DNA from 2 places in the Exiguobacterium sp. s59 genome. Region 2 is predicted to be linked to the other one. Evidence: predicted binding sites of a transcription regulator. Region 2 holds the regulator's gene; the other holds the start of a gene.
What was found. Region 2 encodes LexA, which represses DNA repair genes until DNA is damaged. Its sites were predicted from a motif close to CGAACATATGTTCG; they were not measured.
Positions count from the first base shown of each region.

Region 1: a site for LexA is predicted at 2,418-2,431, ahead of KNO91_RS07225 (Y-family DNA polymerase). Genes of this name have one in related genera too.

Region 1 covers NZ_JACSKG010000003.1:251,442-258,837, forward strand. The annotation lists gene secA2 (accessory Sec system translocase SecA2) at 1-2,197, opposite strand, end outside; gene KNO91_RS07225 (Y-family DNA polymerase) at 2,450-3,745, shown strand; gene KNO91_RS07230 (YolD-like family protein) at 3,742-4,071, shown strand; gene KNO91_RS07235 (SulP family inorganic anion transporter) at 4,068-5,624, opposite strand; gene KNO91_RS07240 (hypothetical protein) at 5,759-6,841, opposite strand; gene KNO91_RS07245 (NAD-dependent epimerase/dehydratase family protein) at 7,000-7,396, opposite strand, start outside.
Region 2 covers NZ_JACSKG010000004.1:270,315-277,710, reverse strand. The annotation lists gene KNO91_RS09580 (methionine gamma-lyase family protein) at 1-731, shown strand, start outside; gene KNO91_RS09575 (MerR family transcriptional regulator) at 824-1,228, shown strand; gene glnA (type I glutamate--ammonia ligase) at 1,276-2,616, shown strand; gene KNO91_RS09565 (metal-binding protein) at 2,756-3,196, opposite strand; gene lexA (transcriptional repressor LexA) at 3,196-3,816, opposite strand; gene KNO91_RS09555 (hypothetical protein) at 4,020-4,256, shown strand; gene KNO91_RS09550 (YneB family resolvase-like protein) at 4,328-4,972, shown strand; gene KNO91_RS09545 (DUF896 domain-containing protein) at 5,033-5,266, shown strand; gene tkt (transketolase) at 5,466-7,396, shown strand, end outside.

The DNA of each region.
Region 1 (7,396 bases), on a different contig from region 2:
TCAATCCGCTCATCATCGTCAAATGATCCGTCCATTTCGTATCAAGGGCGCGAAGGAGCGACTCTTTCGTGAATAAGACGACGTCTTCTCGCGTAAGGCGCGCTTCTGTTTTTTGGATGATCTCTTCCATCCAATCCTTCAACGCTTCTTTCAACTCATACGTATCCGCGATGTCATTCGACCAAGTCGGCTCTTGCATCGTCAAATAACGCAAATCTTCTTTTAGTTCGGCGACTGGCCACTCTTCCGGAACGAGTTCGTCTGACACATGCATGTCGATACTGTTCTCGAGGGCGAGACGCATCATGCTGAGCACGTTTTTCGTGATGGCATCCGCATCGGCATTGACGGCCTGGTCGCGAATCGTATAGATGATGTTCCGCTGTTCGTTCAAGACGTCATCGAGCTTGAATAAGTAGTCGCGGATCGATACGCCGATTCCTTCAATCGTCGTCTGGGCGTATTCCACCACATCGATCGCTTCTTTTGACGAGACCTCACCTGTCGCGTTTGGCTTCAGTTTCTTCTCGATGCGTTCTAGTTTTTGTGCGGCATATCGTTTCACAATCTCATCTTCGAGCGAGACGAAGAACTCGGTCTCCCCCGGGTCACCTTGGCGTCCCGAACGTCCACGAAGCTGGTTGTCGACACGCTGCGACTCATGACGCTCCGTCCCAACGACGAATAGTCCACCTGCCGCTTTCGACTTCGCATCGAGCATGATGTCCGTTCCCCGCCCTGCCATGTTCGTCGCAATCGTCACTTTCCCGAACTGTCCGGCGTCGGCGATGATATCGGCTTCTTGTGCGACCGTCTTCGCATTCAAGACGTCATGCTTGATCCGTTTCTTCTTCAAATGTTTACTGATCGCCTCAGATTGCGCGATCGATGTCGTCCCGATCAAGACCGGACGTCCCATCGCATGCAACTCGTCGACTTTTTCCGTCACGGCCGCATACTTCTGCTCGATCGTCATGAAGATGCGGTCCGGATGGTCGATCCGTTTCCGTTCACGGTTCGTCGGCACTTGCACGACGTCCATGTTATACGTCTTCAAGAACTCTTGACGTGACGTCTGTGCCGTCCCCGTCATCCCGCCGACGAGCGGATACATGCGGAAGTAGTGCTGAATCGTGATTTCCGCCGTCGTCTTGTTCTCCTCGGTGATTGTGACACCTTCTTTCGCCTCAAGCGCCTGATGCAATCCTTCCGAGAGGCTACGTCCTTCCATGATGCGTCCCGTGAACAAGTCGATCAGTTCAATCTTGTCGTCACGGACGATATAGTCGACGTCGAGCTCGAACAATACGTTCGCACGGAGCGCCTGGACGAGATAGTGATAGAGCACCTGGTGCGACGCGCTGAACAAGTTGTCGATGGCGAACAACTCTTCGATTTTAGTGATCCCGGCTTCTGTGAACGAGGCCGCTTTCGATTCCAAATCGACTTCATAGTCCGTATCCTCAAAGCTCGAGATGACTTGTTGCGAGAGTTGTTTCAAGCGGATATGTGAACGGTCCTTTTGTGCGATGATGAGCGGCGTTTTCGCCTCATCGATCAAGATGCTGTCCACTTCGTCGACGAGGGCGAAATGGAACGGGCGCTGGACGCGCTCTTCCGGTTTCCCGACGAGGTGGTCACGTAAATAGTCAAACCCGAACTCGGTCCCGACCCCGTACGTGATGTCTGCCTGATAAGCGGCGCGCTTCTCGTCTGGCTCAATATCTGGCACGTTCAACCCTACCGTCAACCCGAGGAAGTCATGGATTTTGCCAATCTGTTCGGCGTCACGTCTCGCCAAGTAATCGTTCACGGTGATGACGTGGACCCCTTTTCCTTCGAGTGCCTTGACATAACTCGGTAAAGCGGCGACGAGCGTCTTCCCTTCTCCTGTCGGCATCTCCGAGATGTTCCCTTCGAGAAGGGCGAACCCGCCGATGAGCTGGACATCGTAATGGCGCATGCCGAGCACACGGACCGATGCTTCCCGGACGAGGGCGAACCCTTCTTCGGCGATATCATCGACTGTCTTTCCATCCAAAAGACGCGCTTTGAGCGTCTCCGTATATGTACGCATCTCGTCATCCGAGAGTGCTTGCATCGTTGTCTCTAATTCGTTGATTCGCGCGACCCGTCGTTCGTACGCTTTCAAACGCCGGCTTTGATCATTCGTTAATTGTTTTACAAATTGGATCACACTAATAGCCTCCATCTTTCTGTCAATTCATCTGTTACATACTCGTCTATTATAACGAAATTCGGACGAATTCGGAGATTTTTTTACGAAAACTTCCTAAAAGTTGGTTTTTGAATTCTTAAAAACCTATAAATTTTGGTTAATTTTCAAAAAGTATTTGTAAAAATATTTTCAATTCACTATTTGAGACGGCGTGAGACCGTGTTACGATGAGAAAAACAGAACATTTGTTCGTAAAAAGGAGTGGTGACGATGCGCAGACGAATCTTTTGTATCGACAGCGTCTCGTTCTATGCCAGTTGCGAGTGTGCCGCGCGCAACAAAAATCCTTACCATACGAAGCTCGTCGTCCTCTCGAATCTACAGGACAGCGGGGCACTCGTCCTCGCGGCGACCCCGAAGATGAAGCAGCTCGGTATCAAGACCGGGTCGCGTCGTTTTCAGATCGACCGCCTTCCGTGGCACGAACGGCGGGACGTTTTGTACGCTGAGGCGCGAATGAGTCATTATTTGAACGTCTCGATTCAAATCATCCACATCCTCCATCAGTTCGCCCCACCCGAAGCGATTCGCGTCTATTCGATTGACGAGACGCTCGTCGACATGACCGGGACGGAGCGGCTGTTCGGAAGTGACGAGCACGTCGCCCACCTCATGCGTGCGACGATTTTTCGCTATACGGGTATCCCCGTGACGATCGGCATCGGACCGAACAACGTCCTCGCCAAGCTCGTCCTCGACTTGCATGCGAAAAAGAAAGGGGTCGCCACGTGTCTCCTCCACGACGTCGAGCGACTGATTCATCCGGCCCCGATCGAAAAGATGTGGGGCGTCGGGACGAAGATGGCGGTCCACCTGCAGCGGCTCGGCATCTTCACGATTGGTGACCTCTCCCGTTATCCGCTCGACGTGTTGCATGAAAAATTCGGCGTCATCGGCGCCGAACTCTGGCATCACGCTTGGGGCATCGATGAGTCGCCGACCATCTTGCCGGCGAGTTCCTTGTTCGGTGCGAAACGGACGCGACCGAAGTCGATTGGACACGGAATCACGCTCATGAAAGATTATGCAACGTATTCCTCAATCCGGCTCGTCTTACAGGCGATCGCAGTCGAGGTCGGGATGCGGACCCGGCAAGCGGGACTCGTCGGAGGGATGATTCATCTCGGGGTGCGCTATACGCGGACGAGTGACCGGGGTGGGTTCAGTAAACAAAAGAAGCTCCCCCGCTTCACAGCGGACGAGCAAGAGTTTCTCCCAATCTTGTTGCAGCTATTTTTAGACGGCTGGGAAGAGACAGAGGCCGTCCGCTACGTCTCGGTCGCCCTCGGCAAACTCGAGCCACGGAGCGATCATGTCCAATTGTCATTCTTCGAAGACGAATGGGCGAAGGCGAAACGGCTCGACTTCCTCGATTTGATTGATGGTTTGAACGTCCGGTTCGGTCGCGGTACAATCCGACCGGCGTCGAGCCTACTAAAAGACAGTCCGCTCCGGACGCGCCAACGTTTAATTGGCGGACATAAACAAGGAGGCGATTCCTCATGAGCAAGACCCGCTATCGTGACCGGGGTGAATTGAAATGGATCCCATTTCTCATGCCCGAGCACGTCGCCCTACTGAAACGTTATTATGCCCAAATCCAAAAGATCGAGCTGCCCGATTTGGACGAACAACTCCTCTATCTGTGGCAGACCGAGCTCGAACGCGCCATCCGTGAAGGCGACCAGGTCGAAGTGACACTATTCGTGGACGGCCTGACAAAAAGCATGCGCGGTTACGTCCATGCCATCTATTACGCCGAGCGCGAAGTCGAACTGTTCGATGGCGAAGTGCGCCGTGTCCCGTTCGGCGACATCTTGTCCGTTCGTTAAGACGCCTCGATCGCTTCCTGGGTTGTCTCAAACGTCTCAATTCCATCGAGTAGCCCATAGTGAGCAAGCGTCGCACGGACCGATGGTGACAAGTGCGCGAAGATTACGTGCCGGTCGGCCGCTTTCAGCTCGGTGACGACACGCCGCAACTCCTCGACCGCGGTCACGTCGATGACCGGGCAGCGGTGAAAGTTGAAGATGAACACGTTCGGCTCCCGATGAATGTGATGGAGGACGTGCTCGAACAGCTCGACCGCACCGAAAAAGAGTGGTCCTTCGACACTGAAGACGATCTGCCCGTCTCTTGTGACGTAGCGTTCCGTCCGTTCACGTACGTCAATCGTGTCTGCCATCCGCTTCGCGAAGAGCGCGAGCGCACAGATGACACCGACCTCGACGGCGACGACCAAGTCGACGAATACCGTCAACAGTAGCGTCACGAGGAGGACGAGCGACTCGGATGAACGATGACGTAACATCGCCATCACGTGATGACGCTCGGACATGTTCCAGGCGACCCGCATCAAAATCGGGGCGAGTGCAGCGAGCGGCACGTAACTCGCGAACGGTGCGAGAACGATTACCGCAACGAGTACGGTAATGCCGTGGATGACACCGGCACGTCGGCTGACCGCACCCGCCTGGATGTTCGTCGCCGTCCGAGCGATGGCACCCGTCGAGGGGATTCCACCGAAGAACGGCGTGATCACGTTCGCGAGCCCTTGACCGAACAGTTCCTTGTCCGGCTTCATCTTTGTTCCCGCCATCCCATCGGCGACCGTTCCCGAAAGAAGTGACTCGAGCGCACCGAGGAAGGCGATGGCGAATGCGGATGGAAGGAGCGTTGTGATCAGGTCAACGTCGATCGCGAGCCAGTTGACTGTTGGCAGTCCACTTGGGATGCCGCCGTAGGCACTTCCGATTGTCGCGACCTCACCCGGGATGAGGAGACTGACGAACGTCGGGACGAGCATCGCCATGAGTAAAAGCGGTAAACGGAACGGCAGCTTCGGTACGAGCCAAAGCGTCAAAAAACCGATCCCGGCAATGACAATCGGCCACATCGATGCGTCAGGCAACGCCTGACCGAGACGAAGCAGATTCTCGTGAAAATGTGGCGCCTTCTCAAACGTGACCCCGAACAACTCATCGAGCTGGTCGACGAAGATGACGACGGCGATCCCTGCCGTGAAACCGATCGTGACGGCACGGGGCATGAAGCGGATGAGTCGTCCGACCCGGAGTACGCTCATGAGGAGCAGTAACACACCGGCGAGGACGGTCGTGACGAGTAACCCTTCATACCCGTATGCGAGAACGACACCCGAGACGATCGGGATGAACGCCCCCGTCGGTCCGGCGATTTGGAACGTCGAACCTCCGAACAGGCTGACGAGGATCCCAGCGAAGATGGACGTGTAGAGCCCGTATACCGGTGGGACCCCAGAGGCGATGGCGAATGCCATGGCGAGCGGGATCGCGACGACACCGACCGTGATCCCGGCCGAGATGTCCTTTTGCCACATCTCACGTGTGGAGAGTGAGTCTTGCATCATACATTCCTTCTTTCCAATCAGTTCAAAAGCGAGTTTAGTGTACGCCTGTAAAGAGGGCTTGTAAACGGGTTGAGAAAAACATTAACAGAATGTACAAAACAAGCACCATGTCTATGATTGGGGCACAGAGATCATCGTTCGACCAAACATGTCCTAGCAAACTGTTTAAGCGAATGACTCAACTCGAATAACCGGGTGGTGATGGCCGGCTTGTCTCCGTAACGAATGATATCCTCTCGCGCCAATTCTTCTTGACGTAACAACTGGTGATGGAGATACACCGTCTCGAGTAATTGCAGCAGCTGTTCTCCTCGTACTTCACGAATGACGGACTTATCTCCGCCACTATAGCCTTTGAGAAACCCTGTTGCTATGCCTTTCAACTGGTCTTCATATACATCAAACCGATGCTTCCGATAGCGCTCCGTTTGTGACAGTGCGACAAAATAGCTCTCATATAAATTCATGAAGTTCCCTGCCATGCCTCGCGGTGCATAGACGATCGGGTACGGATCGATCAAACAGACACAATCCCCTTTCAATAAAATATTTTCGGGAGAAGCATCTTGGTTAACGAGACTTAGGACAGAAACCCGTTCGTTTCGCGATTCTGTCGCCACTTGAAGCATATGTTCCACCACATCGTCTTGAATTTCGGGATACGCTTCACACAACACTTTGTAATCTGCCAAGTGTTCGTCACCTTCTTCACGGACAAACGTATGCAGGTCACCGCTCAAACTACCGTGCAACTTCTTTTCTTCCGTCCAGATCAAATACCCGAGTCCTTCGACACCATGTTCAATTTGATCTGTTCTTCGATAAATCGCTCCTACTTGGACGCCGATATCGATAGCTTGCTCTATCGTCATGGTATGTAACGAAAGCGGTTCGCCCCCGAACGACTCTAATGTATATGTAAAGTCAGGAGACACATAGAATTCGTAAAAATCAGGCGCTGCTCCGGGAACCGCTTGATTGACGGACTGATAGTATAGCTTCGTAGCCGCGTACTCTGCCGTCAAGGCATTGTAATCGAACGTCACTCGCTTTCCATACGCCACTTCTTTCGGAATCCGGAGAACCCGTTCGTAACCGTCTTTTACTACTTTCCACGCCTCATGCCATGCACCCTCACCTAGAAAGTTCGGATCAGTGACCCCTGCATGCCTAAACACCTTGAGTCGTTTTTCATTATTCGTTTGTTGAATCATTAATCTAATCACCCCTCTGTTTTCAACCTCAAGTGTTTGATTCAAATATATGTATTTTGTCCTAATGTACACTTTCTACTTTTGACGAGGTTACATTGATTGTACCGTACTTCCGAAAATTGGAATTAAAAAAGACGCACCTTTCGATGCGTCTCCCTTCAATTAGTCGGAGCCTCTACGACTTGATCACCGTCTTCCGTGTCTTTCGCCAACAACTTCACGTGACGACCGAACAGCCACATGACGACGAGATGGGCTTTCGCCTGTGTCTTCGTATAGAACCACCATGGGAGGGCCGGCACGAACTCATGGATGGCGACGAGTCCTTCATCCGATTCTGGTAAGCGTCTGAACTCGAGACGTCCCGTCTGATCCTCTTCACTCAATTTGACAAACTTGCCCCCATCAATCGCAAAGGATGCCATATCGTCTGTCGCTTCCTGTTCAAGCGATAGATGAAGCGCGACGAATGACGGATCGAGAAGCGCGATCTCCCAATCATCGTCTTCTTTTGTCGTCTGGATAAGCGGATACATGAAACGACCGAGCCATTCA
Region 2 (7,396 bases):
AAGTCGCGATCGAACGGATCAAAGCGGCGCATCCGCACGTATATGTGTTCGTCGACAACTGTTACGGAGAGTTCGTCGAGACGATCGAGCCGACGCATGTCGGGGCAGATTTGATGGCGGGTTCTCTCATCAAAAACCCAGGTGGCGGATTGGCGAAAACGGGTGGTTATATTGCCGGAACAAAAGAATTGATTGAACGTTGTTCTTTCCGGATGACAACACCAGGTATCGGTAGTGAGGCAGGTCCTTCACTCTATTCGCTTCAGGAGATGTATCAAGGTTTCTATATGGCCCCTCACACTGTGGCGCAGGCGCTCAAAGGAGCCCACTTGACAGCTAGTCTCCTGTCTTTGATTGGATTTGAGACAGACCCGCACTATACGACTCCTCGAACGGACTTGATTCAATCGGTGACGTTCCGCGACCGCGAGAAGATGATTGCATTTTGTCAAAGCATCCAAATGGCATCGCCGGTAAACGCACATGCGTTACCCGTCCCGGCCTATATGCCGGGATACGAAGACGATGTCATTATGGCGGCTGGAACGTTCATTCAAGGTTCGTCGATCGAGCTATCAGCGGATGGCCCGCTTCGGGCACCTTATACAGCGTACGTTCAAGGTGGTCTGACGTATGCTCACGTAAAAGTCGCTCTCATGTTGGCGTTGAGCCAATTACACGACAAAGGATTGGTCGAATTCAACGATCAAAATCAACACACGCATTTGTAACCATTCTGTCATGTTAACTTTCTTAACATCTATTGACAGGATTGTTGTCATGTATTATTCTCACATTGTGAGACAGAAAAGGAGGGGTAAGGATGGCTGATCAATTTCGTCGCTCCAACCCGTTGTTTCCGATTGGAATCGTCCAAGATCTGACGCAACTGACTGGTAGACAGATTCGGTATTATGAAGAACAGGGTCTGATTTCGCCTAGTCGGACGGAATCGAAACGACGGCTTTATTCCTTTAATGATGTCGAACGTCTACTCGCAATCAAGGATTACATTGACCAAGGCTTTAATTTGGCGGCAATTCGCCACATGTTAGAGCAAGAAGGTGAGAAGGAAGCGGAAACAACTGCTCCGACCGCACCGGTCAATGAAGCACCAAAGGTTTCGGAAAAAGAGTTACATCATTTATTGAAAACACAGCTTCAAGAAGCCGGCCGTTTCAATAAGACGTCGCTCATTCAAGGTGAGCTTTCGCGTTTTTATCGATAACGACGCACACATCAACCATTACACAATGTGAGAGGGGACATTTTACCATGGCCAGAAAAACGTTCACAAAAGAAGACATTAAACGCATCGCACAAGAGGAAGACGTACGCTTTATTCGTCTTCAATTCACGGACATCCTCGGAACAATTAAAAACGTCGAGGTACCGATTAGCCAATTGGACAAAGCACTTGATAACAAGATGATGTTTGACGGATCGTCAATCGAAGGATTCGTCCGCATCGAGGAATCAGACATGTACTTATATCCAGACCTCAACACATGGGTTGTCTTCCCGTGGACAGATGGCAGCGGAAAAGTCGCTCGCTTAATTTGTGATATTTATAACCCAGACGGTACACCGTTCAGCGGTGACCCACGCGGTACACTCAAGCGTAACCTTGAGAAAATGCAAAAACTTGGCTTCTCAGCGTTCAACGTTGGACCAGAGCCAGAGTTCTTCTTGTTCAAGAAAGACGCATCAGGCCGTCCGACACTTGAGCTCAATGACCAAGGTGGATACTTCGACTTGGCACCAGTTGACCTCGGTGAGAACTGCCGTAAAGAAATCGTCATCGAACTTGAAAACATGGGCTTTGAAATCGAAGCATCACACCACGAAGTTGCACCAGGGCAACATGAAATCGACTTCAAATACGCGGATGCTGTCACAACGGCAGATAACATCCAAACGTTCAAGCTCGTCGTTAAGACGATTGCTGCGAAGTATGGTCTTCACGCGACATTCATGCCGAAGCCACTCTTTGGTGTAAACGGTTCAGGAATGCACGCGAACATGTCACTCTTCAAAGGCGACACGAACGTCTTCTACGATCCAAATGGCGACATGGAACTTTCAGACACAGCTCGCGCATTCACAGCTGGTATTTTGGAGCACGCTCGTGCGTTCACGGCAGTATGTAACCCGACTGTGAACTCTTACAAGCGTCTCGTACCAGGCTACGAAGCACCTTGCTACGTTGCATGGAGCGCACGTAACCGTTCACCGCTCGTACGTGTTCCAGCAGCACGTGGTCTCTCGACTCGTATCGAAGTACGTTCGGTTGACCCAGCGGCTAACCCGTACCTTGCACTTGCTGCCCTCTTGGCTTCAGGTCTTGACGGAATCGAAAAAGATTTGAACGCACCAAAACCAATCGACAGCAACATCTACGTGATGGACAAGCCAGAGCGTGTAGCGAACGGAATCGACGATCTCCCAGCAACACTCTTTGATGCACTCGAAGTCCTTCGTGCGGATAAAGTCGTGATGGAATCACTCGGTGAGCACATCGGCGAACATTTCCTCGAATTGAAAGAAATCGAGTGGGATATGTTCCGTATGCAAGTAACGGAGTGGGAGCGCGATCAGTACATGACGCTCTACTAATAATAGAAGTATGCAAAAGAGCAATGGATGTCCTTCTTCAGAAGGATCGTTCATTGCTCTTTTTGTTGTGCTTCAGATGAAGCAGATATATATAAAGGACCACCTTCCGTGATCAGTCGGAAGGTGGTCCTTTCGTCGGTCAAAATGCTTTTTTTATAAATGTCGATGTATAGTCGAGTGCCGTATGCAATGTCGTCGCGAATACGAGTCCTAGAAAGAACGGCATGCCGTGAACGTCCACCCATGACCGAATCTCCGCCTCATATGCCGTAAAAGGTAATAGCAGGATGAGCGGAAAGCCGATGTACGCAATCCGAATCACATCACTCAAACCAGGTAAATGCGAGAAGAGCGAGCGGTGCGGCATGAGCTTCACATAAGGTAGCCATATCAATTTAAGTGGACCCCATCGATAATAGGCATCTGATTTTAGATCGAGATCCGGGGAGAGCCAGAGTGTGCCGATAATCGCACCGATGATCAATGCGAACGGAACATCGATTTCAAGAAAAGGCGTGGCAACCGCAAGTGCTCCGGTTGCCACGAGATTCGTTCGAGTATGTGTCTTGCCACTAGCCATTAGTGAATCGTCCGGTATACACCGATAACCTTCCCTAAAATCGAAACATTGTCAAAATACATCGCTTCTAACTCATCATTTTCCGGTTGGAGACGAACTTTTGAAGCTTCTTTATAGATTCGTTTCACCGTCGCCTCACCCTCATCGGTCATAGCGACGACAATCTCTCCATTGTCGGCCGTGCTCTGCTGGCGGACGAGCACGCGGTCTCCGTCCAAAATCCCAGCGTTAATCATCGAATCCCCAGAAACCGACAACATGTATACATTATCTGAACCAACGATATGTGCCGGGAGCGGGAAGTGTTCTTCCACGTTCTCGATGGCGGTAATCGGTGTCCCGGCGGTAACTTTCCCGATAACCGGTACGTACATGACGGACTCTTGTTCTTCCATTGCCGGCATATCTTCAGTCAAAATCTCAATCGCGCGAGGCTTCGTCTTGTCCCGACGAATCAACCCGCGTTTTTCTAGACGATCTAGGTGACCGTGTACGGTCGAACTAGAAGCAAGGCCGACGGCTTCTCCAATTTCACGAACAGAAGGTGGATATCCCTTTGCTCGAACTTCATCTTTGATGAAATCAAGAATCTGTTGTTGTCGCGCTGACATTTTTTTCATTATGTTCACCTCGATGTAATCGAATAACCTGCAAACGCATCCTATTCTTTATGTGTCTAGTGTAACACAAGAACACATGAGCGTACAAACATTCGTTCGTTATTTTCTGTTGACCGAACACGGGTTCTTGTTTTATGATGAGAACAGATAAACGAACAAACGTTCTAACGAACATATATTCTTATACAGGAGGCAATGCAATTATGAAAGATACACTCAACGGAATCATTTTAGTCGGAATGCTCTTGGTCGGGATGTTCGCTTTTTATTTGGCAGGAGAGATGCGGGGGGAACCGGCAGCGGTTGAACCAGTCGTCACATCGGAACGCACGATTGAAGAAGAGGTCGCGTATGTCCAGGCAGAATCACTCGAAGCACAGATCATGGCGGAGCGAGAAGAGCATAACGAACGTAAAACAAAATGGTATGCCGCTGAGTGATCGTTCATCATTGCGTACCGTTCTCGAACTGTGTATCGTAAGGAATGAATGCGATGAAAGGGAGTGATGCGATGCGAGTCGTCATCTATTGTCGGGTATCGACGAACAAGTCCACCCAAGAGACATCACTCAGTCGGCAAGTCGATGAATTACAGCAACTGGCTTCGCAACTAGGGGCAGAAGTCATAGATATCATCACGGAACAAGAAAGTGGGTACGAGGTGAATCGAAAGGGCTTGCTTGATTTACTTGACCACGTGTCGACGTCTGATTTGGACGCCGTGCTTGTCACGGACGACAGTCGCTTGGGGCGAGGAAATGCCAAGATTGCCATCTTGCACACATTAATGAAACACGACGTTCGGTTGTTGACGATGCAATCGACATCGGACTACGTCGTTTCCGATGCCGAGAAGATGGTGTTGGAGATTGTCAGTGTCGTTGAAGAATATCAGCGGAAAATTCACAACGCTAAAATTTCTCGTGGGATGCGTCGTGCCGTTGCCAACGGATTCAATCCGCAACGGAACATTCAGAACAACGATCAAGGTGGGCGACATCGAATCGAAGTACCAATTGAAGAGATCATTCAACTGCGCGAACGTGGGTTGACGTTTGCCGAGATTGCGGCAACGCTCCGTGGATTCGGGTATGAAGTGTCGAAAGCGACCGTGAATCGACGGTATCTCGAGCACCAGTCAGTTGCTGAAACTTGATTCTTCCTCTCTGATTTTGTAAAGTATAAGAACAAATTCACTAGAGAGGGGGCGAGTCAGATGTTAGCACCAGGACAATTGGAGCGAATCAATTTCCTCGCCAACAAAGCGAAGACAGAAGGACTGTCTCAAGATGAAATGAACGAGCAACAAAACCTACGCCAAGAATATTTGAAGGCGTTCCGTCAATCGTTCAAGTCGCAAATGATGGGCATGAAAGTCGTGGATCCAGATGGCAACGACGTCACGCCTGAGAAATTGAAAGAAGATCAAAAACGCTATCGTGGCGAGTGATGCTGAATGCACATCCTATTTCGTATAGGATGTGCATTTTTGTTATACACGAACGCTCATCAGACGAACGGATTTCGGTTCATTTCATGCAATTGAAGGAAACGATTTCAATGAATGTGTTATACTAATTAATTAGTTGTGACACACGAATGAGTGTGATAAAATATGACGGGTAGAAAACCTTCTTAACACAGAGAGGATGAAATTAGTGGAAACAACTACTAAAGAATTATTAGCGATTAACTCGATCCGGACGCTCTCAATTGATGCGGTCCAAAAAGCGAACTCTGGTCACCCAGGGATGCCGATGGGTGCTGCACCTATGGCGTTTACACTTTGGACAGACAAAATGCGTCATAACCCGAAAAACCCGAACTGGTTCAACCGTGACCGTTTCGTACTTTCGGCAGGCCACGGATCGATGCTCTTGTATTCGCTCCTTCACTTGTCTGGATATGATTTGTCGATGGACGACCTTAAATCATTCCGTCAAATGGACTCGAAGACTCCTGGTCACCCAGAGTACCGTCATACGGCTGGTGTAGATGCGACGACGGGACCGCTTGGACAAGGGATTGCGATGGCTGTCGGGATGGCCATGGCAGAGAAGCATTTAGAAGCGACTTACAACCGCGACGAGTTCAACGTCGTTGACCACTACACGTTCGGGATTTGCGGAGATGGAGATTTGATGGAAGGTGTTTCAGCGGAAGCAGCATCACTCGCTGGTCACTTGAAGCTCGGTAAACTTGTCGTGCTTTACGATTCAAATGATATCTCGCTCGATGGCGATCTTCACAAGTCGTTCTCTGAAAGCGTAGAAGACCGTTTCAACGCATACGGATGGCAAGTCATTCGTGTTGAAGACGGAACAGATATCGATTCAATCGCAAAAGCAATCGACGCAGCGAAAGCTGAGACGTCAAAACCAACATTGATTGAAGTGAAAACGGTCATCGGATTCGGTTCACCGAACAAGTCAGGGAAATCAGCCTCACACGGTGCACCACTCGGAGACGCTGAAATCGAATTGACGAAACAGTTCTATAAATGGGAAGGCGAATCGTTCTACGTGCCGAACGAAGTATACGACTTGTTCAACGAGAAAGTTGTCGAGCCTGGCGCAAAATACGAGTCAGACTGGAACGAACTCGTAGAAGCATATAAATCGGCACACCCAGAACTCGGTGCACAGTTCGAGCGTGCGATGAACAACGAACTTCCTGAAGGTTGGGACAGTGAGTTGCCGACATTCGAAATCGGTTCGAAAAAAGCAACACGTCAAACGAGCGGTGAAGTGTTGAACGCAATCGCAAAAGCAGTACCGACACTCTTCGGTGGATCGGCTGACCTTGCCGGTTCAAACAACTCGATGATTAAGGGTGCAGTGGACTTCGATGAAGATCCAGCTGGACGTAACATCTGGTTCGGTGTTCGTGAGTTCGCAATGGCGGCAGCTGTAAACGGAATGGCACTTCACGGTGGCGTACTTCCTTACGGTGCGACATTCTTCGTCTTCTCGGATTACCTTCGCCCGGCAGTCCGTCTTGCTGCACTCATGGGACTCCCATCGACGTTCATCTTGACGCACGACTCAATCGCAGTCGGTGAAGATGGTCCGACACACGAGCCGGTTGAACACTTGATGAGCTTCCGTGCGATGCCAAACCTCTCTGTTCTTCGCCCGGCAGACGGTAAAGAAACGATTGCTGCTTGGAAACAAGCTGTGACATCGAAAACGACACCGTCACTTCTTGTCTTGACTCGTCAAGCGTTGCCTGAGCTTGAAGGCACATCGATTGAAACGGCAGGAAAAGGAGCATATGTCGTTGCAGGAGAATCGAAAGATGCAGACGTCCTCTTACTCGGAACAGGTTCGGAAGTACACGTCCTCGTCGAAGCGCGTGAACAGCTCGCGTCAGAAGGTGTGAATGCGGCAGTTGTTTCAATGCCATCATGGGAACTCTTTGAAGCTCAATCTGCTGAATATAAAGAATCTGTCCTTCCATCTTCAATCACGAAGCGTGTATCACTTGAAGCGGGTGCGACACTTGGATGGTACAAATATGTAGGATTCGGTGGAAAAGTACTCGGAATCGACAAGTTCGGGGCATCTGCACCTGGAGACCT